Regions from separate parts of the Paraburkholderia sp. SEWSISQ10-3 4 genome, predicted to be linked through region 2. Evidence: riboswitches for the same ligand, from Rfam matches in the RefSeq annotation. Region 2 holds a riboswitch; the other holds the start of a gene.
The links. A riboswitch is a leader RNA that binds a small molecule or an ion and turns the genes downstream of it on or off. The one in region 2 is predicted to bind ZMP and ZTP.
Positions count from the first base shown of each region.

Region 1: another riboswitch for ZMP and ZTP. It lies ahead of M0D68_RS02925 (tetrahydrofolate dehydrogenase/cyclohydrolase catalytic domain-containing protein); the one in region 2 lies ahead of glyA (serine hydroxymethyltransferase).

Region 1 is NZ_JALPRI010000001.1:642,714-656,993, reverse strand. It holds gene M0D68_RS02980 (N,N-dimethylformamidase beta subunit family domain-containing protein) at 1-77, opposite strand, end outside; gene M0D68_RS02975 (branched-chain amino acid ABC transporter substrate-binding protein) at 238-1,359, shown strand; gene lhpH (trans-3-hydroxy-L-proline dehydratase) at 1,396-2,403, shown strand; gene M0D68_RS02965 (FadR/GntR family transcriptional regulator) at 2,660-3,400, shown strand; gene M0D68_RS02960 (Ldh family oxidoreductase) at 3,555-4,565, shown strand; gene M0D68_RS02955 (alpha/beta fold hydrolase) at 4,666-5,550, opposite strand; gene M0D68_RS02950 (LysR substrate-binding domain-containing protein) at 5,654-6,556, shown strand; gene M0D68_RS02945 (methyltransferase) at 6,966-8,027, opposite strand; gene M0D68_RS02940 (DMT family transporter) at 8,443-9,300, shown strand; partial or broken gene M0D68_RS02935 (hypothetical protein) at 9,518-9,792, shown strand; gene M0D68_RS02930 (peptidase E) at 10,947-11,666, shown strand; ZMP/ZTP riboswitch at 11,857-11,940, shown strand; gene M0D68_RS02925 (tetrahydrofolate dehydrogenase/cyclohydrolase catalytic domain-containing protein) at 12,096-12,947, shown strand; gene M0D68_RS02920 (ester cyclase) at 13,186-13,635, opposite strand; gene M0D68_RS02915 (hypothetical protein) at 13,950-14,210, shown strand.
Region 2 is NZ_JALPRI010000024.1:43,419-57,698, reverse strand. It holds gene M0D68_RS30770 (mechanosensitive ion channel family protein) at 147-959, opposite strand; gene M0D68_RS30765 (hypothetical protein) at 1,153-1,524, opposite strand; tRNA gene M0D68_RS30760 (tRNA-Lys) at 1,968-2,043, opposite strand; gene ybgF (tol-pal system protein YbgF) at 2,243-2,992, opposite strand; gene pal (peptidoglycan-associated lipoprotein Pal) at 3,012-3,521, opposite strand; gene tolB (Tol-Pal system beta propeller repeat protein TolB) at 3,554-4,846, opposite strand; gene tolA (cell envelope integrity protein TolA) at 4,986-5,978, opposite strand; gene tolR (protein TolR) at 5,975-6,418, opposite strand; gene tolQ (protein TolQ) at 6,429-7,106, opposite strand; gene ybgC (tol-pal system-associated acyl-CoA thioesterase) at 7,262-7,741, opposite strand; gene ydfG (bifunctional NADP-dependent 3-hydroxy acid dehydrogenase/3-hydroxypropionate dehydrogenase YdfG) at 7,812-8,558, opposite strand; ZMP/ZTP riboswitch at 8,797-8,905, shown strand; gene glyA (serine hydroxymethyltransferase) at 9,072-10,319, shown strand; gene nrdR (transcriptional regulator NrdR) at 10,326-10,808, shown strand; gene M0D68_RS30705 (GspH/FimT family pseudopilin) at 11,014-11,574, shown strand; gene M0D68_RS30700 (prepilin-type N-terminal cleavage/methylation domain-containing protein) at 11,598-12,029, shown strand; gene M0D68_RS30695 (PilW family protein) at 12,038-12,835, shown strand; gene M0D68_RS30690 (PilX N-terminal domain-containing pilus assembly protein) at 12,883-13,413, shown strand; gene M0D68_RS30685 (type IV pilin protein) at 13,424-13,855, shown strand; gene M0D68_RS30680 (DUF3318 domain-containing protein) at 13,978-14,280, opposite strand, start outside.

The DNA.
Region 1 (14,280 bases), on a different contig from region 2:
AGTTCCTGACCAGCGTGTGCGCTCCACGGGGTTACATAGCCGATGATCGCGGGAATTTGGGAGTCTGAAGTAGTCATAGTCAAATGATCAATCATTCTTGGTGGTGATCCCAGACGCTGTTCTGCGACCACCTACGCCCAGGGAAACCCCCTGTGAGATTTTATTTTGCAATGGTTGCAAATAGAACCAAAAGTGGTCACTATCGAATCCAGTGTACTTTAACCACTGGGGTGTGCGATGAAAAAATTTGTCTCTTCGGTAATGGCGGTTGCTGCACTTCTCGCCTTAGGTAGTGCGAGCGCTCAAGAGGTTGTTCTTGTTGGGGTTTCTGGGCCGTTGACCGGTCCCCAAGCGTCAGAAGGGAAAGACAACGAAAATGGTGCACGCATGGCGGTTGACGAGCTAAATAGCGCCGGGACGACGATCGCCGGTAAAAACATAACATTCAAATTGGTATCGCAAGATGACCAGGCGGATCCCCGGATTGGCGTGCAGGTCGCGCAAAAACTGGTCGACGCCAAGGTGGCTGCCGTTCTTGGTCCATACAATTCTGGAGTCGCAATCCCAGCCTCGCGGCTCTACCAGAACGCCGGCATCCCGATGCTTTCGGTTGCGTCGAACCCGGCGCTGACTCTTCAAGGTTTCAACGAGGTATTTCGTATCGGCGCTAGTGACGGGCAACTCGGCGGAGCGATGGCTAATTTCGCCATCGATAAGCTTAAAGCGAAAACAGCGGCAGTCATGGACGACCGGTCGGCCTACGGACAGGGCGTGGCTGAGGAGTTCATGAGCGTGGCCAAGGCACGCGGGCTGAAGATTATCGACCAGCAATACACGAATGGTCAGGCCGTCGATTTCAAGGGCGTCCTCTCCCAGATCAAGGCGACGAATCCCGACGTCATCTTCTATGGTGGTTACGCGTCGCAAAGCGGCCCGCTAGTCAAACAGATGCGTCAGCTCGGATTGCGGGCGAAGCTGCTGGGCGGCGACGGAATCTGTACGTCTGATATGGCCAAAATCGCAGGTCCCGCAGCGACGAATGCGTATTGTTCACAAGGTGGGGTCTCGCTGGACAAGACGCCGGCAGGTAGCGCGTTCCTGAAAAAGTACAAGACAACCTTCAACGTCGATACGCAGGTGTACGGCGTGAGCTATTACGACGGCATGAAGCTGTTGGCCGACGCGATGGTGAAGGCTGGCACGACATCCGACCGCGCCAAAATTGGTGCGCAACTCGCCAAGTCCACTTACACCGGCGTGGCCGGCGAGTACTCGTTCGACGTACATCATGATCTGAAAAGCTCGGCGACGACCGTGTACACATTCAAGGACGGCGCTGTCGTAACTTACGGCAACTAAGGTCTCAACGAAAATAGTAAGCAAGACGGAGTATCTATGCGAATTACCAGGACACTTAACACGATCGAAATGCACACCGGTGGAGAGCCGTTTCGCATCATCACTAATGGTTTCCCGCGTCTCGCGGGGAAAACCATCGTGGAGCGGCGGGAGTGGATCCAGAAGCATGCGGATGAGTTGCGGAGCGCCATGATGCTGGAGCCTCGGGGCCATGCCGATATGTACGGAGGCTTCCTCACTGAGCCGGTAACCGAAGGCGCGGACTTCGGCATCATCTTTACGCAGAATAAAGACTACAGTCCCCATTGCGGCCACGGGACGATTGCGCTGGCCACCGCAGCGGTTGAATTGGGGTGGATTGAGCGCACGTCGCCGGAAACGCGCGTCGGCATCGACGCGCCTTGCGGATTCCTCGAAGCTTTCGTCCAGTGGGACGGCGAAAATGCAGGGAATGTGCGTTTTGTGAACGTGCCGTCGTTCGTCTGGAAAAAGGACGTCACCGTCAATACGCCAACGTTCGGCCCCGTGTCCGGAGACATCGCTTACGGAGGCGCGTTCTATTTCTACGTCGACGGCGCGCAGTACGATATGGCGGTAGGCGAAAGCAACGTTGATCGACTGAAGCAGTTCGGCGACGAGATCACACAGGCAACCAACGCAGCGTTTGACATCGTTCATCCAGAGATTCCGGAAATCAGAGGGCTCTACGGCACGATCATTTCGAATACGCCCCGTCATCCGGGATCGACTCAGGCGAACTGCTGTATCTTCGCCGATCGCGAGGTTGACCGATCGCCAACAGGGTCCGGCACGGCAGGACGCGTCGCTCAGCTCTACCAGCGTGGCAAGCTACCCTCGGATGGAACGCTCGTGAACGAGTCGATCATCGGAACGATCTTCAGGGGCCGCGTGCTTGGTGAGACGAAATGCGGTGAATTCGACGCAGTGATTCCAGAGATCGAAGGGAATGCGTTTATCTGTGGCTACGGGACGTGGTTGATCGACGAGCGCGATCCTTTGACCTACGGGTTCCTGGTGCGGTAGAGAGGGCAGATTCCAGGCTCACTTCGACGGCAACTGCCGCACTGACGTGACATCCTTTGGCCCATCTCCTTGGTGCCTTCGCGGCGCATTCTGAAATGGGATGCCGCCGCGCTTTTTGCCTTGTGTGAGCCACGGGGAACACTTCGCGCGTGGCCGCATCAGGAGGTGGCATCATGTCGCCACGACGTATGATAATTATCCGTCAATGACAGGTGAACTCCCTCGCATCGGGCGTCAGGAAATGAAAGGAAGTGAGATGGGTACGACACGGCAGGATCTCGAATCGAATTTCAGACCACTGCAGATTTATGAGCAGGTCGAAGAGAAGATCAAGGAGGAAATCCGCACGGGACGGTTCGCGGCCGAGTCCCGCCTGCCATCGGAACGCGAACTTGCGGCGCTCTATGGTGTCGGCCGACCTGCTGTTCGAGAGGCAATAGGGGCTCTTCAGAATGAAGGCCTCGTTGTGACGAAACGGAATTCTGGTACCTACGTGTCCTCTGCGGCCTCTGAGCGTTTACTTAATGACGACGGCAATCATGGCGCTCAGAACGCGGAACCAGATTTTAGTCCAACGGGAACGCTCGAAACGCGATTCATCCTCGAACCGGCAATCGCACGACGAGCCGCCGCACGAGGCAAGCGCGACCGCCTCGCTGAGCAATACCTTGCGGAGATGGAGACGATCCAGGACATTGACAATCCTGAGCAGCGCGCACTTTGGAACAACAGCGACAGAATGTTCCACCGCCAACTAGCGGTAATGACCGGTGACGCTTTGCTCGTCAAGATCGCAGACGAAGTAGCGAAAACAATGGATCAACCGTTGTGGAAAAGGCTCAAAGACGACGGAATCTTCGATCCCTTACGGATACGTCTGTATGCGTCCGAGCATCGGCTTATTTACGAGTCGATCGTGAGCGGTGATGCTGACGCAGCAGGGTTCTACGTGGAGCAGCATATCAAGCGGGTGCGGCGAGATATTGCGCCCAAGTAGAGCCGGCTTGATCAATTAGCTGGCCGCGAACACTCCACCATCGTCGACAAAGCGATCGCCGCGGCGATGTCCCCGCCGATCATCACCAGACTCTGGATACAAATCGAACGCGCATGGCCGCGCGGCTACTATTGAGAGACGGACTTCAGAAGATATGGCAGAAATAGTTCTTTCACTTGATCACTTGCACAAGTTGGCCTTTGACGTATTGGCATCCAATGGTCTAAGTGCCCGTCAGTCGGACGCGATGGCGAAGGTGCTCGTTGCGGGCCAGCGGGACGATTGCCACTCACACGGTGTATGGCGCCTTATTGGGTGCGTAAAAACACTGAAGTTGGGCAAAATCAATGCTGATGCTGAACCGCAGATAAACGATGTCTCGCCTTCGCTTGTTAAGGTCGACGCGCGGTTCGGATTCTCTCCGCTTGCGTTTGAATTGGGGAGTCGGGTACTCGTTGAAAAGGCGAAAAAATCGGGTATCGCCGCTCTGGCAATCAACAACTGCTTTCACTTCAGCGCTTTGTGGCCGGAGGTCGAGGCTATCGCTGCTGAAGGCGTAGCCGCACTGGCCATGACGCCTACCCATAGCTGTGTAGCACCTGCTGGCGGAAACAAGCCGCTCTTTGGAACCAACCCGATCGCGTTTGCCTGGCCACGCCCAGGCGCCTTTCCGTTTGTGTTCGACATGGCTACAAGCAGAATCGCCCGTGGCGACATCGAACTGCACAAGCGGTCCGGCTCCAGGATTCCGAGCGATTGGGCGATCGACGAAAACGGTCAAGCTACCGACGACCCCGATAAAGCATTGAGGGGGGCCATGCTTACATTCGGAGGCTATAAGGGTTCCGCGCTTTCAGCGATGGTTGAATTGCTGGCTGGGCCGTTGATCAGCGATATGCTCAGCCCGGAGTCGCTGGCTTTTGACGAAGGCGTAGGAGCGGCCCCTTGTCATGGTGAAATTGTCATCGCGTTCGACCCTGCGGTCTTCGCTGGCGCTGCTCCTACAGACAACCTGCAGCGCGCTGAAACTCTGTTTGAAGGAATCGTGGGTCAGGGCGCACGTCTGCCCTCCCAGCGACGATTCGATGCGCGACAGCGTAGCATCGAGCACGGCGTGTCGCTCTCAAAGGAACTCCACGACGAACTTACCCGGCTGATTTCGTGAGACTTTTCGCGTGATAGGTCGCGTCCTGAATCCAGACCTCGAGTGCCGCAATCGCCGCGAATGTCCTCTCAGCAGATTGCATGCGGACGTTCGCCGTCTCCTATCGACAGAACTGCAGAATGGCATCGGCAACTTCCTGCGGCGCTTCGCGCTGCGGGAAGTGTCCCACTCCATCGAGCACCTTTCGCTCATAGCGCCCGAGGAAGAAAGCCTCCCGTCCCTTGGAACTATCGGGATGGTTGCAGGTGTCCGCCCCTCCGTGCAGCACGAGCGTTGCAACCGATAGCCCCGGCGCGGGATTCAGACGTGTCTCGTCCTCGGCATAGGCCGGATCGCCGTCGACAAAACCCCAACGGTGACGGTAAGAATGGAGCACGATCTCGGCCCAATCGTCGCCCTCGAATGCCTGCGCTGCCTCGTCGAAGTCGGCCTCCGCATACCAGCCGGCCGGTGCCCAGGTGTCCCACATCTGTCGGGCGAAGGCCTTACGTTCGTCCCGCACTACACGCGCGCCGCGCGGCGTGGCCATAAACCAGTGGTACCAGTAATTGCGCGCCTGCTGCAGGGTCAACAACTGGTCCGGGGCGTTGGTACCGTATCCCACAGATAGCATCGCCAGATGTGAAGCCACGCCGTCTCGCAAGCCGCAAGCATTTGCGACCGCGCGTGCGCCCCAATCATGACCGACTAAAACCGGCCGCTCCACACCCAGCACGTCCAGGAAATCCAGCAGATCGCGGCCCAGCGCGGACAACTGGCCGCTTCGAGGCGTGGCCGTATCGAGGAACCGGGTGGGCGCGAAGCCTCGCAGCGCCGGCGCGAGCACACGGTAACCCGAGCTGGCCAGTATCGGCGCTACGCTCTTCCAGCACTGCGGGCTGTCCGGCCAGCCATGCACCAACACTGCTGTGCGCGGCCCCTGTGGGTTCCATTCGAGATAAGCGATGTCGAGCCGCTCAGTAGCGGCGTGGCGATAGGTGTGCATGGTGTTCCTCGTGCAATCAGGGATGTGCCACGATAGCTCGACTTATCGTGTCGATTGCTGAATAATCATTCACCATTGATAATTTTTCGTGTCGAATGATTTGATGGACATTCTGACTGCCGCCGACGGTGTTCCGCTCGATACCGTGTTGCTGCGCACCTTTCTCGAAGTCGTGGACAGCGGCAGCTTTGCCATGGCCGCCGAGCGTCTGGCGCTGACGCCGTCGGCCGTAAGCGGACATATCAAGCGTCTGGAGCTGATCGTCGGGGTTGGCCTGCTGACACGCACGACTCGCCGCCTTGAGTTGACGCAGGGCGGCGACACCTTGTACGCCTACGGCCGCAATATCCTGGATCTGGAGCGCGAGGTCCGCGCGAAACTGCGCGGCGCGCCGTTGCGCGGGCTGCTGCGGGTCGGTGCATCGGAAGACTTTGCGGGAACGTGGCTGCCCAAAGTATTGCAGCGTTTTCGCCAATGGCACCCTGAGGCGACGATCGATCTGAAAGTCGGCGTCACGGCCGATCTATTGCGCCAGCAAGAGCGCGGTCGTCTGGATCTTGTGTTCGGCAAGCAATGCAACCGCGTCGAAAAAGGCGGCGAACTGCTGTGGGAAGAGCCGCTAATCTGGGTGTTCTCGGAGGATCAACCACTGGATCCTGACCAGCCGCTGCCGCTGGCCGTCTTTCCCGATCCATGCATCTATCGGGAGTCTGCGATTACAGCACTGAACAAGGCGGGCCGGGCGTGGCGGTTGGTGTTCGAGAGCAGCAGCATGGCGGGCTGCCTGTCGGCGGCGCGCTCGGGTTTTGCTGTTACGGTCATCGCCGAAAGTCAGCGAGTGGAAGGCCTGTGCGTATTGGGTCGCGAACAAGGATTACCCAAGTTGCCGGTTGCACGTTTCTACGCGTTTCCTCGCTCAGACTCGCCCGCCAGCATGGCCCTGATAGATGCTGCACGCCGCGCCGGCCAGCAGGTCCGCTTCAGTCCACGTGCACTTCGTGGCTGATTGATCCATCGCATCCTTGGGCGTCGACATAGTCAACGAGAAGTTGCAGGTAACCGCGACGATATGGCGTGTGGTTTGGCGGGCTGCTTTATCGGTTGGCAACATTGGCCTTGCGGTGAACATGGGGCTGTTATCGCCACTGAAGCGGGCATGTTCGAGTCGCTCGGAGAGAGTTGCTCGGGGTCGAACTGAGTCTCTCATCATCCGGCTGAGTTCGGCCATCTACGGCCGCTGGCCGGCGCTCTCGGATGGACATTCAAACGTCGGCTTCCCGTCCGGCAAGCCGACCTTCGTTCGACAACTACACTCGCCGGCCGTTGCGGACGGTCACGGAATGCGCGCAATGGCTCGTTGACAGCGTGGCGTCGACGTCCGCAGCGGAGGATGCTGAGGGGCTGCCGCCCCGCTTCTATCTGATTCCTATCACCATCGAGTCCGGGCCGGCAAGAGGCTCGACACGTATCTGCGTGAAGCCGACTTCCTTCATCCATGTGCAGCACTGCGCGCCGGTATAGTCGAAGCCACCGGACGTCTCAATAAGCATGTTCAGGCTCATCAGAAGGCCGAAGGCATTCCGCCTGCGGTCATCGTCAATCACCGCATCGTAGACGATCAGGCAACCTCCAGGAGGCAGTGCCGCGTAGCACTTCGCCAGGAGTACTAGCTTCTGTTCAAGGTCCCAGTCATGGAGGATGTGTCCCATAACGAGCACGTCGGCCGAGGGGCAGGAATCCTTGAAAAAGTCGCCCGGATGAAAAAGGAGTCGCTCCTGCAGGCCGTGCGACGTCACGTACTCGTCAAACACGGGGCCCACCACCGGCAGATCGAAGCCACCGCCGCGTAGGTGGGGATGGGCGAGCGCGACCTGCACGGGTAAGGCACCTTGTGCCGTGCCGATGTCGATGAAGGTGCCGTAATTCTGCCAGGGGAATTTTTGCGCAATCGCCTTGGCTGCACCCAGACTGACCCCGCTCATCGCTCGCAGGAAACTTCGCAGCGTGTGTTCGTCGTGATAAATCGAGTCGAAGAGGTTACCACCCTGTTTCGCCTCGTTCTGTGGCTGTCCGGTGCGAAGCGCTTCGGTCAGCGAGCCCCAGAATGGATATAGCCGGGCGTTGGCCATTTCCAGTAGTCCACCCACATAGCTTGGCTTGGCCATGTCGAGAAACAGGTCAGAGTCCGGCGTATTGCGGTAGGTCCCGTTTTCACGTTCCAGCAAATTCAATGCGACCAGCGCGTCGAGGAAATCGAGAACCGATCTCGGATGCAGTCCGAGCGCTTCAGTGAGTTCCGCCGCGTTGTGAGGACCGCTCGCCAGGCGCGTGAACACGCCGAGTTCGACAGCGGAAAGCAATGTCTTGGACGCCCAGAATCCCATGCCCAGTTGGAGTAATCGCTCAGGCGTGAGTTCGGGCTGGGACGCGCCGTTAGCGCCTGATTCCTGCCGACCCGCGTTTGGTGTGCTTTGCATAAACTACTCCCAGAGCGGACGTGTGGTGAAGGGCCAGGTGCCACGGTGGGTGAGCTGGTGTTGTTCAGCATAGCTAACGTACAGGGCGAAATCCACCCCCTGATGTATTGGTCAAAAGCGGATTTCTGTCGCCCCGGGGACCAGCGCGTTTTAAACAGATGTACGGCTTCGGGTGGATTGCGTTCCTTTGGGTCGGCATGAGCCGATTGCAAAAGGCCGCGTTCGGGCCAGAGACGACTGGTCACTGACGCCCATCAATGACCGCTGGTCGATCAACGCGCATTTAGTGCCGCCTTTCTAAACACAATCAGTCGCTCCAACCGTCGATGTGGATCGCTCCGCCACCATCATCGCTCGTACTGGCAGCGCAATGGCCGGATACTGGCGGAAGATTCAGGTTTTTTGGGGGATTTCCGTGTCACCCGTGCGTGTCACTGTGCTGACGCTGCTTGCAATGGTCGCGTTTGCAGCGAATTCATTGCTATGCCGGCTAGCCCTCAAAGGCACCGGGATCGATGCAGCGACCTTTACGTCGATCCGTATCGCGTCGGGCGCCCTCTCGCTCTCGCTGATAGTGCGGCTCCGGGGCTGCAGGGTGAGCGGCGCCGGAAACTGGCTGTCGGCGCTGGCGCTGTTCGCCTATGCTGCCGCCTTCTCGTTCGCATACCTGAGCCTGCCGGCGTCCACTGGAGCCCTACTTCTGTTCGGCGCTGTGCAAACGACCATGATCGGCTACGGCATCCGAAAGGGTGAACGCTTCGAAAGTCAGCAATGGATCGGATTGACATGCGCGTTGGCAGGCCTTGCCGGGCTGCTGCTTCCCGGCCTCTCGGCGCCACCGCTCGGAGGCGCTGTCCTTATGCTCGGCGCCGGCGTCGCTTGGGGCATCTATTCGCTGCGCGGCAAGGGCGCAGGAAATCCCACCGCGGTGACGGCCGGCAACTTCCTGCGAGCAGTTCCACTCGCCGCTGCGCTCAGCGCCGCCATGTCCGCCCACGCTTCGATTGATTGCGCCGGTTTCTGGTACGCAACGGGTTCCGGCGCGGTGGCCTCCGGCATTGGCTACGCCATCTGGTACACGGCGTTGCCCGGTCTGAAAGCCGGCAATGCGGCCACGGTGCAGTTGAGCGTGCCGGTCATCGCGACGCTTGGCGCAGTCGTATTTCTTGGAGAGAGCGTGACCATCCGAATCGTGTTGGCCTCGGCAGCAATCCTCGGAGGTATTGCCCTGGTTGTGGTGCGTCGGGGAACCCAGCACGGCAGGCGGGCGTAAGAGGGCGGTGGACGACGTGGATGTATTGGGACTGACGATCGCGCTTGCCTGCTTCAACGCCCCTTCATCGGTCTTATGCGAAGCTTTCCATAAGGCCGAACTCCTGGCTCCCTATGCGGGGCGACGGATTAACTCCAAAATTGGCTTCTTTTTAACGGATTGGACTCCCCATCGTCGGCGCACACTGACATCGTGCCAATCGCGCAGGGAGCCTGAGATGTCTTTCCGCCACGACAAAAGTTACCAGTTCGAAGTTGGCCTGCCGGACGTATCTATGTCCGATTGGAACGGTCCTTCGCCTACTCCGACGCGGGCATGATGCGCGGCCTGCACCTCGCGTCGGAGTCCGTGTTGCGCCTAGCGACGCAGACTCACAACGCCGTCGCACGTGGCGACACGGTGGGTGCGGAAGTAGCGCGCGTATCGCTCGAAAAGCAGCTGGCACTGACCACGTGCCTGATCGATGAGCTATTGCTCAAAGGTACCGACTAACCTACGACACATTGATTGGCCGTCAGGCCAGACAGAACTAATCGCAGTGTCGAACTTCCGAAGACTGAAATGAGTGCCTTGACCGTAATTCTCAGCATCTGGACGATGGTAGCAATCTGCGCGATCCTCTTCATCCGTGGCGCCAGCCCGCGCGTTGAGCGGACCACCAAATCGCCGCAACGCCGCCCGGCGCGCTTTTCAATCGCTGAGTAACGGCGATCAGCCTGCCAATACGGCGGCGGGCGCGGCCGCTTCTTCGACCTCACCCGAATTGCTTCCTTCGTTAAGTGATTGTCGTGAAGGGCAACAATCAGCAAACGCCATGCTGCGGATACTCCGCGACGGCGAGGCAGACGAACACGACGGGCGGTAGCCTCCATAGCCTAGCTGTCAGCTTGCGGCCATGAAGGGACCGTCGGCGCGCATAGCTAAATCGTCAGCAATCTACGGCGATACGTCGACGACGACGGGGAAGTTTGAAGGATCTAGCCATACGGCAACCATAAGGCTCCAATGCGGAAAGTATGCGTACTTATTGCTTTGGCGGTAACCACTTCGGGAGCAATAGCAAACCCGTCAGTCGCTGCTTTTTTGGGCTTGGAATATGATCCTGTGGTTCAAGCTGCTACTCGCCCTCACGGATTGATTGACGCTGTCGAAGATGATTCGGGGCCGCTGCGCACGCAAGCGCAGACGTGTTTCGAACGGCCCGCAGCGGAAGAGATGATCCGCTCTGAGCGGGTGTCCACAGACGCGTTACCAAGCGTGTCGCCCTCTCTTGGGATCTTCGGGTTCCTGCATGAGTGGCTGCAATCGACGTGCTCGCTAGCCGCCAATTCCATCTAAAGCAGCGCGGACAGTGGATTGCCAAGGCCCACAACGCGCGTGAGGATGCGATGCACGCGACTGCGAGGCCACAATCGCGGATCCAAACGAAACGGTCGAATGCATAGGGCGAGTAATTGGTGATGTACGGACCAATGGCCGCTTTTGGGTATGTCGAGAGACCGGTACGGGTCGATCTGAGTCGGGTGCCGGAGGGCTCAGTCCGGCCACTTTCAGACGGTCGACTCGGCCCCCCAAATCGTCGACAATCGCGAAACCAAGCGGCTTCCAGTTCGCGCGACAACCCACGATCAACGCCGGGGGCATCCATGCAACGTATCCTTGCAGTAGGCGGCGGAGGCTTCATGATGGAGGACACGCCATCGCCCATCGACAGGCATATCACTGGTCTCACAGGAAAGGCGCGACCGCGTATCTGCTATCTGGCCACGCCCAGCGGTGACTTGCCCGCGCATCTCGACAAGTTCCACGCCGCGTACGGTGATTTGGGTTGTGAAACGTCTCATCTTGCATTCTTTCGGCAACCCGACGCGAGGTCGATTCTTGTCTCCGACTTCCGTGCAAGGCTACTTGAGCAGGACGCCATTTTTGTCGGTGGCGGTAACACCAAGTCTGCACTTGCCGTCTGGCGCGAGTGGGGGCTTGATACGGTTTTGAAAGAGGCGTGGGGGAGCGGTGTGCTGCTCGCGGGCATGAGTGCAGGCGCAATGTGCTGGTTCGAGGCCGGGCTCACCGATTCGTTCTGGGGCTCAGCGTATCGTCCGCTCGACTGTCTGGGATTACTGCCTGGTGGCTGTGCCGTTCATTACAGCAGCGATTCGAAGAGACGCGAGACGTTACATGCAGCACAACAAACCCGGTCGATCCCATCTTCGATTGCCATCGATGACTTTGCGGCCGTTATGTACGTGGGCACATCGATCAACACCGTGGTTTCGTGGCGAACGGGATCGACCGCGTATCAAACCTATTGCAAAGGCGGCACGGTCATAGAGACGGCGTTATCGGCCAAACAAATTAGCGTGTAACGCCTACAGTGTAGATTCCACTCAGAGGACACCAAAGGGCCGCCCAAGCTCAGGCGCAGGCGCAGCCTGTCGCGTTGGGCGACGGTCGGCCAGAAACGGCCAAGCGACGCAGACACCTGAATCGTTGGCAATCCATGTCTTTGCTTTCTGCGACTGACCTTGCGTAGCCACAAAAAAGCCGACTAAAATAACGTGTCTACCTAACTGGCGAGCAATAGATGGGTCACCATCGGGAAGCGTAGACGGTCGAACGCCGTTCGCCTGGGCATCTTGATTAATCTCTTTGAGACTGCCCATGATCATTGCCAAAATCCCTTCTCTGTCCACGCGGCTCGCGCTTAATCAATCGCGCTCCCATTCACTCCCGCTTTGCCCTGTTCAGTATTTGAGCCATGCCGGTTCCAGATTGGTCATGCAAGGGGGAAACGCATGAGCACACTTCTCGACGGTAAAGCAGTAGCGGCGTTGCACGAGCGGAAACTATCCGAACACGTTGCGGCCCTCAAGGCAAGAAATGGCGGCCAGACACCCATACTGGCTACGATCCTTGTAGGAAATGATCCTTCGTCAGCGACGTACGTCAGCATGAAGGGCAGTGCATGCCGGAGAGTTGGTATGGACTCGATTGTGATCAAGTTGCCTGCGAGCGCGGCGACGGATGACGTGCTTTCCGCGATTGACAAGCTCAACGCTGACAAGACGGTGCATGGCATTCTGCTTCAGCACCCGGTGCCGGCACATGTGAACGAACGCCGGTGCTTCGACAGAATATCCATCTCCAAGGATGTTGATGGCGTCACCAGCCACGGCTTTGGTTTGATGGCGTTAGGCGAACCCGCCTTCGGGTCCGCAACGCCCGCCGGAATCATGCGCTTGCTGGCTCATTACAAGATCGATGTCTCTGGCAAGCGGGCCGTGGTCGTGGGGCGCAGTCCCATTCTTGGAAAACCGATGGCGCTTATGCTATCGAATGCGAACGCGACGGTCACTCTATGCCATTCGAAGACATCAAATCTTGAAGCGGAAATTCGACGTGCCGAAATCATCGTCGGCGCAGTAGGAAAGCCGAACTTCATTCGTAGCAACTGGATCAGCGACGGAGCAATTGTTATCGATGCCGGCTACCATCCCGGCGGCATAGGCGACATCCATCCCGATGATCTGATGGGCCGATGCGCAGCGGTGACGCCGGTTCCGGGAGGTGTGGGGCCGATGACAATTTCAACGCTTATCGCCCAAACCGTCAGTGCCGCCGAACGTGCGTGTGCAGCCATCCAATGAGTGTCCGCTGTCGATAGAGTTGACCGGCCGTTTTGGGTCGAAGTGAGCCGACCGCGTCAGGCAGCAACCGGCCAGGAAACGACGGCCGACGCTGCCGCTTCGAATAACTGTTGCTGGCCACAGGCTTGACCTTCACGGTTGGCGTCACGGGCTACAACGAGCAGGGGTACACCCGACCCGTTGTAGCGTTAGATGCACATGGCGTCACGCAAACATATCGGACGCATCGTGCCTTCGATCACGCTGTTTTGATGAGTCCGAGTTGCTGCAGAGCGGTCACGCCGTCGTCCAGGCCGATTTCTTCAATGATCCTGCCGTCTTTTAGCTGGAGCACAGTCGTGCCAGTGAAGCGCATTTTCCGTCCGGTCGCAGCCGGCAACGATCCAACGAGGAAATCGCTGAATGCCGGACCGGTATGTGTGCCGCCACCTTCCCAACGACCGACTACGTAGTCCCCCTCGGCGATGAGATCGGCGGCACCCCAGAAGTTGAGATCCGGGAATGCTTCGCGGAAATCGCTCATGAATGCCTTGATGTCCTCGCGTCCACGGCGCGGCTCGTGCAGCGAGTAGCGCAGAAGCATGTCGGGAGCGGCAAGCTCGTCGACGACTTCGAGGTTGCAGGTCTTGCCCCAGAAATCGGTGAACCAGCGGCCTACGATGGCCTTGTTGTCATCTTCCTTGGACATGGTGAATTCCTCATTGACTGCGGTTGAAAGAGAGATGCACGATCGCTCCTCTCTGCCTGAACAATATTGGCGCGAGCGGTCAGCGGCCCCCCGTTTCTTGCTGCAATACTCGAAGACCTTCATCTCAATTGAACAGCAAGAAACGGAGTGCCCGTACCGGTCTGCTGCGCTAGTTTGAGCATTCGATCCCGCATTGCCGAGGTCGGCGGACGACGCGCGGCGCGTCCGAACCACACTGATCTCGCAGGCGTCCGACATGTCAATTCTTTCATCGTCATCGCGCTCGCCTGTCTTTCATCGACTGGAGTTTGACCATGTTGCCCTTTCTCTCGCTTCACGCTCTTGCAGCACAACGCGGCGACGGACTGCGCCCTGAACTTCTCGCCTTGTTCGAACGCCATGTCAGATTGGAGACTGGTCTCGTTGCGATCATCGAACCTGTCGAAGCAGAACTCACCTCCCATGCGGTGGACGTTGTTCCCAAAGTCCCTGTGACGCTGCGCGGAGCCGATGAGTCTTCGGCGGAAGTCTCATGCCGCTGCGAAAACGGACAGCGGGAAGCGAATTCTGAGTGACTCAAGCGGATCGAAAATGCGCATTCGCTGAAGTTGGGATCGGGTATTCGTGCGGCGAATCGAAGCACCG
Region 2 (14,280 bases):
ACGAACAAACGGCGTCGCGAATCTCGCGACGCCGTTTTCGTTTTGCGCTCTGGCGTCTGATCGGTTGAAGCGCTGAGACAGCGAAGAACGCTTCACCTTAGCGGACGTCGGGCTGGATCTAGAGACCTACTAAACCCCGATCATGCTCAACTGATGATGCGCGGTGCGATCGGTGTTTCCGGTGTCGGATAGCCCGCATCCTTGAAGGTCTGGATGATCGCGCGGTTGGTGTCGAAGTAGACCTGCCAATAATGGTCGGTGTGCGTGTAGGGCCGCACGCACAGCAACGGTCCCTCCGGCGTGAAGCTCAACACTTCGATATCCGGTGCAGGACTCTCGGCCACGTTGGGGATCTGCGTAACGGCTGCCTTCAACCGGACCATCGCATCCGTAGGATCGACGCCGTTCGCAATCTTCGCGGTCAGCTCGACGCGCCGCACCGGCAATGCGCTGTAGTTCGAGATTGTGTCCGAAAAGATCTTGTTGTTGCCCACAATGGTTACCACATTGTCGGGCGTTACGATGGTCGTGCCGAATAGCCCCAGTTCCGAGACCGTGCCCGTGACGCCACCCGCCATCACGAAATCCCCCACCTTGAACGGCCGCAGCACCTGCATGAAGATGCCTGCCGCGAAGTGGGCGAGCAAGCCGCCCCACGCCGTGCCGATTGCAAGGCCGAGTCCGGCGAGCAACGCGGCGAACGAAGTAGTCTGGACGCCGAACACCTGCAGGATTGCAAGGATCAGCAGCAGGTTCAGCAGTGCGCCGAGAATCGAACCGAGGTAATGAGCGAGTGTTGGATCGACGCGGCCGTTTTTCGACAACAGTTTGCGAAGCAAGCCGGTGATGAGGCCAATGACCCACCGGCCGACGATCCACAAGACAATTGCGCCGAGTACTTTGGTGCCGAGGTCGATGCCTCGGGTCATGATGAATACGCGCACGGTTTCGAGATCCAAGATGTTCCTCGCTGGTTGAGTTGCCTTCGACTGATTGAACGGCGGTAGTGCAATACAGCGGCAAATGCCCGGCGACGGGCGCACACGGTAAATCTCGGTCTTCGAAAGTTATACGCGACGGCGCGCGCAACCGCAAGGTCCGTTCCTGTTGATGATGCGGATTGCGTAATAGAAGAAAACGACCCGCGTGAGATTACATCGGTAGATGAGATTCGGAATACGGGGACGTGCGAATGACCAGCGTGTTGTGGTTGGTTTTGGCGGCGCGCGCGCGACGTGTCACGTAGCGCGACGCCAATGCGGTAATCGCTGCAAGCGCATACGCGCCGGCGCGTTCGAAGAACGCGGTCGGCGTGCTGAATCTGCCGTAGCGGCTCTGCGCATCGGCGAACACGAGAAAGGTCAGCGCGGCATCGAGAAGCAAGGCGGCGGAAACCAGCACGACGAAAACGTGCGCGCCATTGAGCGCAGCGCTGGGTACGAGCCGGTTACACAGATGACATGCGCTCAGCACGATAGCGAGCAAAACGAGGTTTGAGACGAGGTCGAACAGAAAATTGGTCATGTTGACGGAATGAAAGCGCAGAGGTCTGTGGCGTTGCCAAAGCGTTTGCTCACGCAGCGTTGCAGCGTGATTCGCAGAATCGGCGGCGATCATTGCACGTCTTTATGTCTCAATAAATATCAATGTTCGGAGTCCGTTGTATCTGTTCAGGATCGAAGAGGCGTGATGTAAGAGAGGTCTTGTGGTTGCGTGAGGTTTTGTGATTGACGCTGTGAGAATGCTTCGCGCGCGTGTAAAGGGTGCGGCGATATCGTTTCGATTTCACCGATTTCACCGATTTCGCTCGTCACTCAAACGGCGTTTTCGCGACGTCATTCGGTCGGGGTGATGCGAGCGGATACGAGGTGAACGGTGACGGCGTGATTCGCCTGGACCTCGCGCGGATTCGAGCCGCAAAAAGAAAAGGGCTTGCGACGCTGACGCGTGCAAGCCCTTGAATCTTTTGGTAGGCCGTACGGGATTCGAACCTGTGACCAACGGATTAAAAGTCCGCTGCTCTACCAGCTGAGCTAACGACCCAAAAGAGAAGCGAGATTATAGCGATGACACCCGCAGGTTGTCAACCCATGGTGGTGGGTCGAGTTTTCCGCACTTCAGATAGTGAAAAGCCCAAGGTATCGCTACCCTGGGCTTTCCAGCGAGAGGCGCGCGTGACTATTGATTTGAAGACTGCGTGGCCACTGCGCGTTACATCAACTGCCAAACCTTGTACGGCTGACTACTTGATCTGCGACAGCTTGCTCTGAGCCGACTGCGCGACGTCCGTGCCGCTGTATTGCGCAACGATCTGCTCCAGCGTCTTCTTGGCCGCAGCCTTCTGACCTTGCTCGAGCTGATTGTTCGCAATCGCGAGCAACGCTTCCGGCGCACGCGGATGCTGCGGATACTTGGCCACCACACCTTGCCAGGTCGCCGTCGAGCCCTTGTAGTCACGCAGCGCGTACAGCGCGTTGCCGAGCCAGTACTGCGCGGTCGGCTGGTAGGGGCTGTTCGGAAACTTGGCGATGAAGCTGCGGAACGACGCCGCCGCATTCTTGAAGTCGCCGTTGCGGAACTGCTGTGAAGCCGCGTTGAACGAATCGGTTTCACCCGGCTGCACCTCACCCTGGACGCCGTCCACCGTCTGTTGCTGCGGCTCGAATTTCTTCAGGCGCGTGTCCAGGTCGGTGTAGTAGTCCTTCTGCTGCTTTTGCAGCGTGGTGAGTTGGTTGCCCATATCTTCGTTCTGCCCACGCAACGTCGCGACCTGCTGATTCAGCTGATCGAGGCGGTTGGACTGATCGAGGATCGTGCGTTGTGCGGCCGACAGCTGGCTCGACAGGCTATCGGTCTTCGAGCGCAGATCGAGAATGGCCTGACGGGCCTGATCGTCGTCGAAGATGCCCGCATGCGCGGGCACAGCCGCGAAGGCCGTGCCCGCGACGCAGGCCGCTGCGGCAAACCGCAGCCAGGAGAAACGATGCGTCATTCGGCTCATCACCTGTTACTTACTGTTGGTACACGAGGTCGGCGCGGCGGTTTTGTGCCCACGACGATTCGTCATGACCGGTAGCTTGCGGCTTTTCCTTGCCGAGGCTCACGGCTTCCATTTGCGAGTCCGTCACGCCCATCAGCGACAGCGAACGGCGAACCGCTTCTGCACGCTTCTGGCCGAGTGCCAGGTTGTATTCGCTGGTGCCGCGTTCGTCGGTATTGCCCTGGATCAGGACGTGACGTTGCGGATGGCTCTTCAGGTATTGCGCGTGTTGTTGCAGCAGCGATTGATAGTCGTCCTTGACCGAGTAGCTGTCGAAGTCGAAGTAGATGCTGCGCTTGGCGAGTGGGCTGTTCGGATCGTTCAGCGGATCGACGTTGACCTGAGCGACATCGGTCGGATTCGGTTGCGTCGAAACTGCGCCACCCTTGTTAGCGTTTTCGTCGAGCTTGACGCCCGAGTGACATGCGGCCAGCGCACCGACCATCAATACGGCAAATGCGAAACGAAGTTTTGACATCATTTTGTTACTCTCCTTGTGTTGTTGCATGAACGTTACTGCATAAACGGGCCCCAGGATGGCTCGCGTACGCTGCCACCCTGAACGGACAGGACCTGCCGAGTGCGACCGTCGGTCGATACTGCGGCCAACACGCCACGGCCGTTCACCTCTGTGGCGTAAAGAATGTACTGACCGTTCGCCGCGAAGCTCGGCGATTCGTCGTGTGTGGTGTCCGTCAGGCCCGTCGCGGTGTTGCCTTGCAGGTCCTGGATATACAGCTTGAAGCCGCCGCCGACGCGCGAGATATAGGCGAGTTGCTTGCCGTCCGGGCTCACGCGCGGGCTGGTGTTGTAGCTGCCCGTGAAGGTCACGCGTTGCGCGGCGCCGGCGTTTTCTCCTTGGGCCGACATCTTGTAGATCTGCGGTTGACCGCCGCGGTCGCTGGTGAAATAGATCGACTGGCCGTCAGGAGAGAAGCACGGTTCGGTGTCGATCGAACTGCCTTGCGTCAGGCGCCGCAGGCCGCTGCCGTCTGCATTGACGGCGAAAATCTGTGTGTTGCCGGTGCGTGAGAGCGCGACGGCCAGCGTGCGGCCATCTGGCGACCATGCCGGCGCACTGTTGTTACCCTTCTGGTCCGATACGACCACGCGCCGGCCCGTAGGCAGGTCGTGGATGTAGACGATCGGCTTCTTCTTTTCGAACGAAACGTAAGCGACCTTGGTGCCGTCAGGCGACCATGCCGGCGAGATGATCGGCTCGGGGCTCGACAGCGCGATGTGCGCGTCCTGGCCGTCCGAATCGGAGATCTGCAACTGATAACGGCCACCGGTCTTGATGACGTACGAGAGGCGCGTGGCGAACACGCCGCGGCCGCCCATCAGCTTCGCGTAGATATAGTCCGCGACTTTGTGCGCGCTCATGCGCAAGCCGCTTTCCGGGCTCACCAGCACGAGGCCACCCAGGCTTTCGCCCTTGACGGTGTCGTACAGCTTGAAGCGCACTTCGTACTGGCCGTTCGGCAAGCGGTTCACGCTGCCTGACACGAACGCGTTGGCGCCCTTGGCCTTCCAGCTGCCGAGGTCGACGGAATCGGTTTCTGCGACGGGCGTGCTGCCCGCGTCGATATTCGTGAATTTGCCGCTGCGTTGCAGATCCTGACGCACGATCGTACTGACCTGCTGCGGCGAGTTCGCTTCATTGGCGAAATTCGCCGTTGCGATTGGAAACTGGGTGGACCCGACGCCTGTCACGAGGACGTTGAGTTGTGCGTGGGCGGCGCCGCCGACGGCGATCAAACACGATGCTACAAGTGTCCGCAGGCCTAGCTTGGTCATCAAACTCATGCTGAATGGTTTCCCCAAAAACGGTTTTACTAACACTTCATGACAGCAGAGAGACCCGAAAACAACTAATTCGTTCCCGGGCGCGCCGCGCTGGGCGGGGCGCGGCGTCTGCTGTCAACTGACTGTCAAACTGTTGCAATCAACCTGCTGGGCGCAACGTAATCTTGAAGCTGGTCGGCGTCTTCCCGTCGATGTCCTGAGGCATCGGATTGGAACGCTGGACGGCCCGCAGTGCCGCATCGTCCCACGCCGAGTTACCGCTGCTGTGCGCGATCTGCGCGTCCAGCAGCGTGCCTGTCGGCGAGCAGCGCACGGAGATGACTGTCTCCAGACCTTCCGTTTCGCCACCCCACGAGATGTTCGGACGCACCACACGGCGCACCTTGTCCGCGTAACCCGGCGATGTCGCCGTGCCACCCGAGCCGCTACCCGTGCCGCTCTTCGCAAGTCCATTGCCGGTCGAGCCAGGAGCGCCCGCCGAACCTTGCATCTGGGCCAGCCGCGCACGACGTTCCGCGTCCAGCTTCTTGGCTTGTGCCGCTGCATCGGCCTGAGCCTTGGCCTTCGCCGCTTTCTGCGCATCAGCCTTCTTCTGCGCCTCAGCGTCGGCCTGTTTCTGCTGTTCCTGTTGCTGCTTTTGCTGATCGGCCAATTGCTGTTGTTTCAGCTTGTCGGCCTGCTGCTGTTGCTGTTGTTGCAACTGTTTCTGCTTGGCAGCCGCTGCTTTTTGCGCAGCCTGATCGGCCGCCAGTTGCTGCTGGCGCTTCGCCTCGGCCTCCTGCTGGGCCTGCAGTTTCTGCTGACGCAGTTGCTCGGCCAGTTGCGCTTGACGGGCCGCTTCCTGCTGCTGGCGTTTCTTTTCCTGCAGCGCGATGTCGGCCTGTTCGTCCGGCAGCGGCGGGGCAGGGGCAACCGGCACAGGCGGCGGTGGGGGCGGGCGCGGAATAGCCGAATCCGGCACCTCGGTCCACAGTTCTGCTTCCGCGCCTTCAGGCGTGCTGTTCTGCCATTGAATGCCGTGATACAGGAAGAACCCGAGCAGCGCGTGCATAACCAGAGCGAACACAAAGGCTCGCCAGGTGCCGCGTTCACGCGGCGGCTGAAGCGGGTATTCGGAATTCTTGCGGATCATTGTGATTTGACGAGCAATCCAACGCGCTTGACACCCTGAGCCTTCAACTCGGACATCACGTTCATCACGACTTCGTACTTCACGGTCTTGTCGGCGGCGATCACGACAGGTTGGTCAGGGTGCGATTGCGCACGGTCGGCGATAAAGCCGTGCAGATCGGCCTTGGTCATGTCTTCCTGCTGCTGCGCGCCCGCGTCGTCCTTGTATTTGACGCTCATATTGCCGTCTGCGCGAATATTGACGATCACCGGTGGGGTCTGCTGCTGAGGCGCGGAGCCGCCGACGGTCGGCAGATTGACGATCGACGGGGCGACGAGCGGCGCGGTCACCATGAAGATCACGAGTAGCACGAGCATCACGTCGATGTACGGCACGACATTGATGTCGGCCATCGCGCGGCGCTGACGGGAGCCGCGCATGCTGGAGGAAGAGCCTGCCATCGTGGACTCCTTACTGTGCCTGACGCTGCAAAATGTTCGAGAACTCTTCGATGAAGGTCTCGAAGCGGATCGCCAGACGGTCGATGTCGTGTGCGTAGCGGTTGTAGGCGACCACGGCCGGAATCGCCGCGAACAGGCCGATTGCGGTAGCGGTCAGCGCTTCGGCAATGCCTGGAGCTACGTTCGCAAGCGTAGCCTGCTGCACGTTGGCGAGGCCGCGGAACGCATTCATGATCCCCCACACCGTGCCGAACAGACCGATATACGGGCTGACCGAGCCGACCGACGCGAGAAATGCCAGATTTGCCTCGAGCACGTCCATTTCACGCTGGAACGCGGCGCGCATGGCGCGGCGTGCGCCATCGAGAATCGCGCCTGAATCGTTCAGCCGCTTTTCCTTGCCCTTCAGGAATTCGCGCATGCCGGATTCGAAAATCCGTTCCAGTGCGCCGATCGTGTGGCGGTTGTTCGCGGCGCTCTGATAGAGCGCCTGCAGGTCGCCGCCCGACCAGAAATCGCGTTCGAAGCGCTCAGTTTGCGCGCGCGCCCGGCGGATCGCAAACCACTTGCGGAAGATGAAAGTCCACGACAACAGCGACAGCAGAAGCAGCAGCGCCATGACGGCCTGCGCCAGCAGGCTCGCATTGAGTACGAGAGAAACGATCGACAGATCTTGTGTAGTGTTCATAAAGGTTCGTTTTAACGTCCCGGAAGGGGGCGTCCGGCTGCAAGGTCACTCGAAGCTTGCCGTGAGCAAAACGGAAGCATCGGCGATATTGCAAGCCGAACCATGCTTTGTGTTGCTTGATCGATACGAGTTCACTGGCCCCGTAACAACGGGGTTCAGTCGTTGTCCGTTGACATGCCACCGTCGTTCACGCCCGGCCCGCGCCGCAAAGCCGCGAGAACCGGCGGAGGAATCGCGACCGGCCGCAGCGCAATGCGCTCGACGCAGCCGACCCGGATGGAACCGGTAGCAAGCAGCGTGCCGTCCCGCCACGCTTCCTGCGCAAAATCGACCGACGCGCGGCCAAGACGTTCGATTCTGCTCACCACTTTGACGACATCGTCGAGCCGGGCCGGTGCCCGATAGTCGACTGCGGTGCTGCGCACGATGAAGATTGCGCCCGATTCGCCGGCGAGACGGTTCTGGTCGACGCCGCACGCGCGTAGCCATTCGGTGCGCGCACGTTCGAAAAACTTCAGATAATTCGCGTAAAACACGATGCCGCCGGCGTCGGTATCTTCGTAGTACACGCGGATTGGCCACGTGAAGCCGATTTCCGTGCCGGGCTGGCTGGTCGACATATTCATGCGGCGCATTTTACCGGAACGCACACCCCGAGGTCTGTTTCAAGATGTGCGCCCCGTCTGGCGGGCCTCAGCCGGGATTTCAGCCGCGATGAACGGACAAAGCGGAGAAGGATTGGGCCACCGGCATCAGCTCGATCGTGTTGATGTTGACGTGAGCGGGACGCGTGGCGATCCAGTAGATCGAGTCGGCGATATCCTCGGGTGTCAGCGGTTGTACGTTCTCGTACATCTTGGCCGCTTTTTCGTCGTTGCCGCGGAAACGCACGTTCGAGAACTCGGTGCCGCCGCACAGGCCCGGCTCGATGTCCGTCACGCGCAGTGCCGTGCCGGCCAGATCGGCCCGCAGATTCAGGCTGAACTGGCGCACGAACGCCTTGGTTGCGCCGTACACGTTGCCGCCCGCGTAAGGCCAACTGCCGGCCGCCGAGCCCAGATTGAAAATGTGCCCGCGGTTGCGCTCCACCATGCCGGGCAGGAGCGCATGCGTGACCTGCACGAGGCCTGTGCAGTTGGTCTCGATCATGGTGTTCCACTCGTCCAGACTCGCTCTTTGCGCCGGTTCGATGCCGAGCGCGAGGCCGGCGTTATTGACGAGCACGTCGAGTGCGGCGAAATCGGCGGGCAGCGAGGCCGGCACGGCCTCGACGGCGGCGCGGTCGCGCACGTCGAGTTCATACGGCAAAAGGGCATCGCCGAGTTCGTCGGCGAGTGCCTGCAGGCGGTCCTTGCGGCGCGCGGTGGCGACGACACGATGGCCGCCCTTGACAAAAGCACGAGCGATAGCGGCGCCAAATCCTGCGGACGCTCCGGTGACGAACACGATCATTGCAGTTCCCTGGTTGGTAGGAGAGAAAGGCCCCAAGCCTACTTCCAATGCGGCGCTGCGGCAAGGATGAACCAGTCGCACGAGTGGCTGCGGCAGTGACGCGGAGCGGCTTCCGGGCGTGCTTTCATCAGACGTTTGTGCGCCGCTCGCAGCGGCGCCAGGACCGGCTTCGCGAGCATCCGCGGGCCCGGCAGGAAGCCGGTTGCCTATTCGATCCTCTTCCAATAAACTAACGCGCTCATCCCTGCGTGACTGGCGATAGAACCGATTCGAGCAATCGGGTTCAAGGTGGAGCAACCCACCGTGAAGCGCAGGGAGCCGTTTTGCCGTTCGCCTGGGCAGCCGTGATCCGCGCGCATTGATCTGCGCTGACGGTGGCTGTCCTGCCTCGCGTGTGCGGCGACTCTCCATCCGCCACGTCAGGGCTGGCCCAGCCGCCAGCAGCGCTGCGTACCCCCTACGCAAGATTCGGCGCACGATCCGGTCAACCTGCACACACTCAACGGAATCCGTATGTTTGATAGAGCCCAAAGCACCATCGCCAACGTCGATCCTGAACTCTGGAAGGTCATCGAGCAGGAAAACCGCCGTCAGGAAGAGCACATCGAACTGATCGCGTCGGAAAACTACACGAGCCCGGCCGTGATGGCTGCGCAAGGCTCGCAACTCACCAACAAGTACGCCGAAGGGTATCCGGGCAAGCGCTACTACGGCGGTTGCGAGTTCGTGGACATCGCCGAGCAACTGGCGATCGACCGCGTTAAGCAACTGTTCGGCGCCGACGCCGCCAACGTGCAGCCGAACTCCGGTTCGCAGGCGAACCAGGGCGTGTTCTTCGCCATGCTCAAGCCGGGTGACACGATCATGGGCATGAGCCTCGCGCACGGCGGTCACCTCACGCATGGTTCGCCGGTCAACATGTCGGGCAAGTGGTTCAACGTGGTGAGCTATGGCCTCAACGAAGCCGAAGACATCGACTACGACGCTGCTGAGAAACTGGCTCAGGAACACAAGCCGAAGCTGATCGTGGCCGGCGCGTCGGCGTTTTCGCTGCGCATCGACTTTGAACGGATGTCGAAGATCGCCAAGTCGGTCGGCGCGTATTTCATGGTCGACATGGCTCACTATGCCGGCCTCGTCGCCGCTGGTGTCTACCCGAACCCGGTGCCGCACGCTGATTTCGTCACCACCACCACGCACAAGAGCCTGCGCGGCCCGCGCGGCGGCGTGATCCTGATGAAGGCCGAGTTCGAAAAGCAGATCAATTCGGCAATTTTCCCGGGCATTCAAGGTGGTCCGCTGATGCACGTGATCGCCGGTAAGGCCGTCGCGTTCAAGGAAGCGCTGTCGCCGGAGTTCAAGGCGTATCAGCAACAGGTCGTCGAGAACGCGCGCGTGCTGGCGGAAACGCTGGTCAAGCGCGGGCTGCGCATCGTCTCCGGTCGCACTGAAAGCCATGTGATGCTGGTCGACCTGCGCGCGAAGAAAATCACCGGCAAAGCAGCGGAAGCGGCGCTCGGCGCGGCACACATCACGGTCAACAAGAACGCGATTCCGAACGACCCGGAAAAGCCGTTCGTTACGAGCGGTGTGCGTCTCGGCTCGCCGGCTATGACCACGCGTGGCTTTGGCGTGAAGGAAGCGGAGCAGGTAGGTAACCTGATCGCCGACGTGCTGGACAACCCGGAAGACGCAGCCACGATCGAACGTGTGCGCGCGCAAGTCGCCGAGCTGACCCAGCGCTTCCCGGTTTACCGCTAAGCCGCCATGCACTGCCCCTTCTGCCGTCACGCCGATACGCAAGTTGTGGATTCCCGCGTATCCGAAGACGGCGCGACGATTCGCCGGCGCCGCCGCTGCCCGGCCTGCGACAAACGTTTCACGACGTATGAGCGGGTTGAGCTGGCGTTGCCGTCGGTCGTCAAGAAGGACGGCAGCCGCACGGAATTCGATCGCCGCAAGATCGTCGCAAGCATGCAACTGGCGCTGCGTAAGCGGCCAGTGGCAGCGGACGCGATCGATGCGGCAGTCGCCCGCATCGAGTATCAACTGCTCGGCAGCGGCGAGCGCGAGGTGCGCAGCGAGCGCCTCGGCGAACTCGTGATGAACGAGTTGCGTGCGCTCGACACGATTGCCTATGTTCGTTTCGCCTCTGTCTACCGGCGCTTCGAAGACGTCTCCGAATTCGAGGACGTGATCGAGGAATTTCGCCGCGCCTCCTCTCCTCCCAAGCCGTCCCGCAAGCGCTGATTTCTGTCGCGCCTGAAGTTGCGCGCCAGGTTCTGTTTTCCGCTGCGTAGGTTTGCGCATCTGCATCTCCGCTCCCGTTATGGTTCGTCACGCGTGCATTTTTGCGCGGGATAGCGTCTGAGTGCCACCTGGCCATTCGGCCGATTGTTGACCCGCTTGCGAATCGTTAGATTGGCTGCGTGCTTTGAAACGATCAGGGATGCAGATGAAATGGGATGCAGTCTGTTTGTGGCCGCGCCGCGGCTTTACGCTTGTCGAAACACTGGCTGTTGTCGCGCTGCTGGCGATAGTCGCCGTGATGGCGACACCGTCGTTCGTTGCGTGGCACCTGCGGGACCAGGTGGACGCGCGTGCGAAAGCGCTTGCCTCGACGCTCGCCTATGCGCGCAGCGAGGCATTGCGCCTCGGTGCCCGCGTCACTGTGTGCCGGATCGACGCGGCACGTCGTTGTCTTGCCGCAGGGCAAGCTTGTGGCAACGGCGTCACGGACTGGTCGTGTGGCTGGGCTGTGTTGGCCGAACGGAATGGCACGCTCTCACTGCTGCGCGCGCATCCTTTGCTCGCTGCGGTCAGCATCACCGGGACGCAGACAAATCTCACGTTTACGCCGCCGGCGGGGCAGTTGATCGGCACCTTTCGCAGCTTTGAGATCGCGCCACGCGTGCCGTCGAAAGCGACGCAAGGCGACAAGTGGCGGCGCTGCATCCGCATCGCGGCGGGCGGGCGCGTGCGGATTGTCGAGGGCGCGTGTGGAGCTGCGTCGTGAGCCGATATCCGTCCAACTCACGGGTGCGCAATTGCGCAGCAACGTGTTCAACGAGACATAGGGGTAGTTCGCTAATCGAAGTAATGCTCGCCGTTGCCTTGATGGCAGTGACGGCGCTCGGGTTGATCGCCGGTCAATTGTGGACTGCGCGCGAAGCCCGTGCGATGGCAATGCGCGAGCACGCAGCATGGATAGCCGATTCCGTTGTCGAAGCAATGCGCGAGCCTTCGGCAGGCGATTCTGCGATCAGGCAATGGAGCGCGTGTGCAGCGACTTTGTTACCGCATGGTGAGGCTTCGGTAGGCGAGAGTGGCGGTGTATCTGCCGCACGCGTTACGTGGGCGACCCTGCGTGACACGCCACGCGCCGGCGATGTCATCGACAAGCCCGAGTCGTGCGGTGGGGTGGATGTTCCAGCGGGCTCCTCATGCGTTGTGCTGGCGTTCGCAAAATGACACGACGTATGGCTACCGCGCGTGGGCATACGCTCGTCGAGTTCGTGATCGCAATTGCGTTGGGGCTGGTGGTGACCGCCGGCGCGGTCGCGCTTTATACAACGCAGCGTAACGTGTTCGAGCGCGCGGGCGATGTGATGCGGATCCGCGAAGCCGGCCTGAGCGCGCTTACGCTGATGGGCCAGCAAATTCAAATGGCCGGCTTCGTGCCCGCGGACGTCGTGAAGTTCAATAGTCCACCGCCGTTGTTCGGTTGTTCTGGCGGTCGCCCGACCGGTGCGGACGACAGCGTCGCCTGCGAGGCGTTGCCGGGTCGCTCGGATGGCATTGTGGTTCGTTATGTCGGGGACGCCGTTTCGACGTGGCCGTCAGCGACCGGCCAAACGACCGACTGTCTCGGCCAGGCTGTAACGAACAACAACGCGGCACTCGGCGAGCAGGGCGTATTGGTGGTCAACCGGTACTTCGCGAGAGTCAGCGCGTCGACAGGTGAGCCGGAGCTTTACTGCGAAGGCAACGGCAAGGCAGGGTCTGCGCAGCCCTTGGTCGAAGGCGTCGAGCGCGTGCGATTCAGGTACTGGTTGGCCGGTGGCCTGGCTGCAATAGATGCATCGGCGGTGACGGACAGCCAATGGGCAAAGATCGTCGCGGTCGATCTCTGCGTGCTCGTCCGGGGAGCGCCGCAAGGACGGCGTATGCGCTACGTCGACTGCGACGGCGCGAGCGTGCTTGGCGCCGACATGCGCGCGCGACAGGCTTTCTGGCGGCGCGTGGCGATACGCAATTACGCGGAGGATCTCCTGTGACGGAAAGACTTTGCAATCCAACGCACCGCCGCGCGTCGTCGAAACATTTGACGCGTCTTACCTGCACGGGTCGTCGATCACGCGTTCTCAATAGCGGCACTGTCCTGCCGATCGTTTTGCTGATTTCCGCGATGATGTTGACCACCTCCGCGGCCTGGTTTGAGACATCGCTTGCAGCGGCGCGCGGCGCCAGCAACGTGCGTGACTATTTGCAGGCATTTCATGCCGCGGATTCGGCGCTGACCTTATGCGCCAGGAGCGTCGCCGCCGCGGCTGCTTTCGAGCCGCAACCGGTGTCATCGCTCTCACCCGGCGAGCCGACGCAATGGACACACAAAGTCGCCTTTGAAGCCGGTGCCGTCACGCCCGTCGCGCAATGGCCCGGATCGCTGCGAGCGCCGCAATGTTTGATCGAAGCGTGGCGTCTGGGCACTCGCACCGATGCCCGAGCTTATCTGCTGACTTCGCGTGGCTTCGGCCGGACCGGAGAGTCGCAGGTGTGGTTGCAGATGGAGCTCGTGATCACAGGCGAGCAGATCGAGCGCCATTGGCGTCACGTTGCCGCACACCCATTTTGACGGGAGGTTTATGGCGAGACCGCGTACATCCGCATTCACGCTACTGGAACTGATGATTGCGCTGGCAATAGCCGCCACGCTGCTCACGTTTGCTGTGCCCTCGTATCGGAGCCATGTCGTGCGAGCACATCGGGTCGACGCTGCGTCAGCCCTTTATCGCGCGGCGCAATTCGTCGAGGGATCGGCAAGCGATGGCCCCGCGACGTTGCCTGCGGGTCTGGATCAGGCTCCGCAGTTCGGCACACCGATCTACCGGTTGCAAGTGCTGCCGGCAAACGATGCAAACGGTGGTTATTCGGTAGAGGCCGTGCCCATCGAAACCAGCCCTATGCGAGACGACGCCTGCGGCACCTTCACGCTGGATGCGACAGGGCTGCGAGGCAATAGAAGCGGAACAAACGGCACAGCACCGGCAAGCGGCGAGTGCTGGAATACAAGCTAGGGACCCTTACTGCAGAACGAGGGTTGGCGAGTCGAGGCGTTCTAGTGCCTGCGAACCTTAGGGCCAAGCGACAAGCTGCTGCTGCAAGGCCCACGCAGGAAACGGTCAACGGTCCCCGCGCTTCAATACCCGCTATCAACTGTCTCTTTCTTGTTGTCGGCAGACGCGGCGGGGTCATTCTTTATCTGCTTCCAGATCCGATACGCTTCCCATCCGGCAAGTGCAAGGCTGCCCCATTTGAGTGCGGGTTTTGCACCTGCTGCAATAGTCGCGCGCAGCGGCTTCGCCAACACCAGCGAAGCGATCGAACTGACGAGCGGATACTGTTTGAGAAGCGCGCCTATGCTCCCGGCGTTGAGGAAGCTCGCCTTCGATCCGCGGCCCACGCGCATGCCGCCGAAGCCCGGCAGAATGAATTTGAGCCA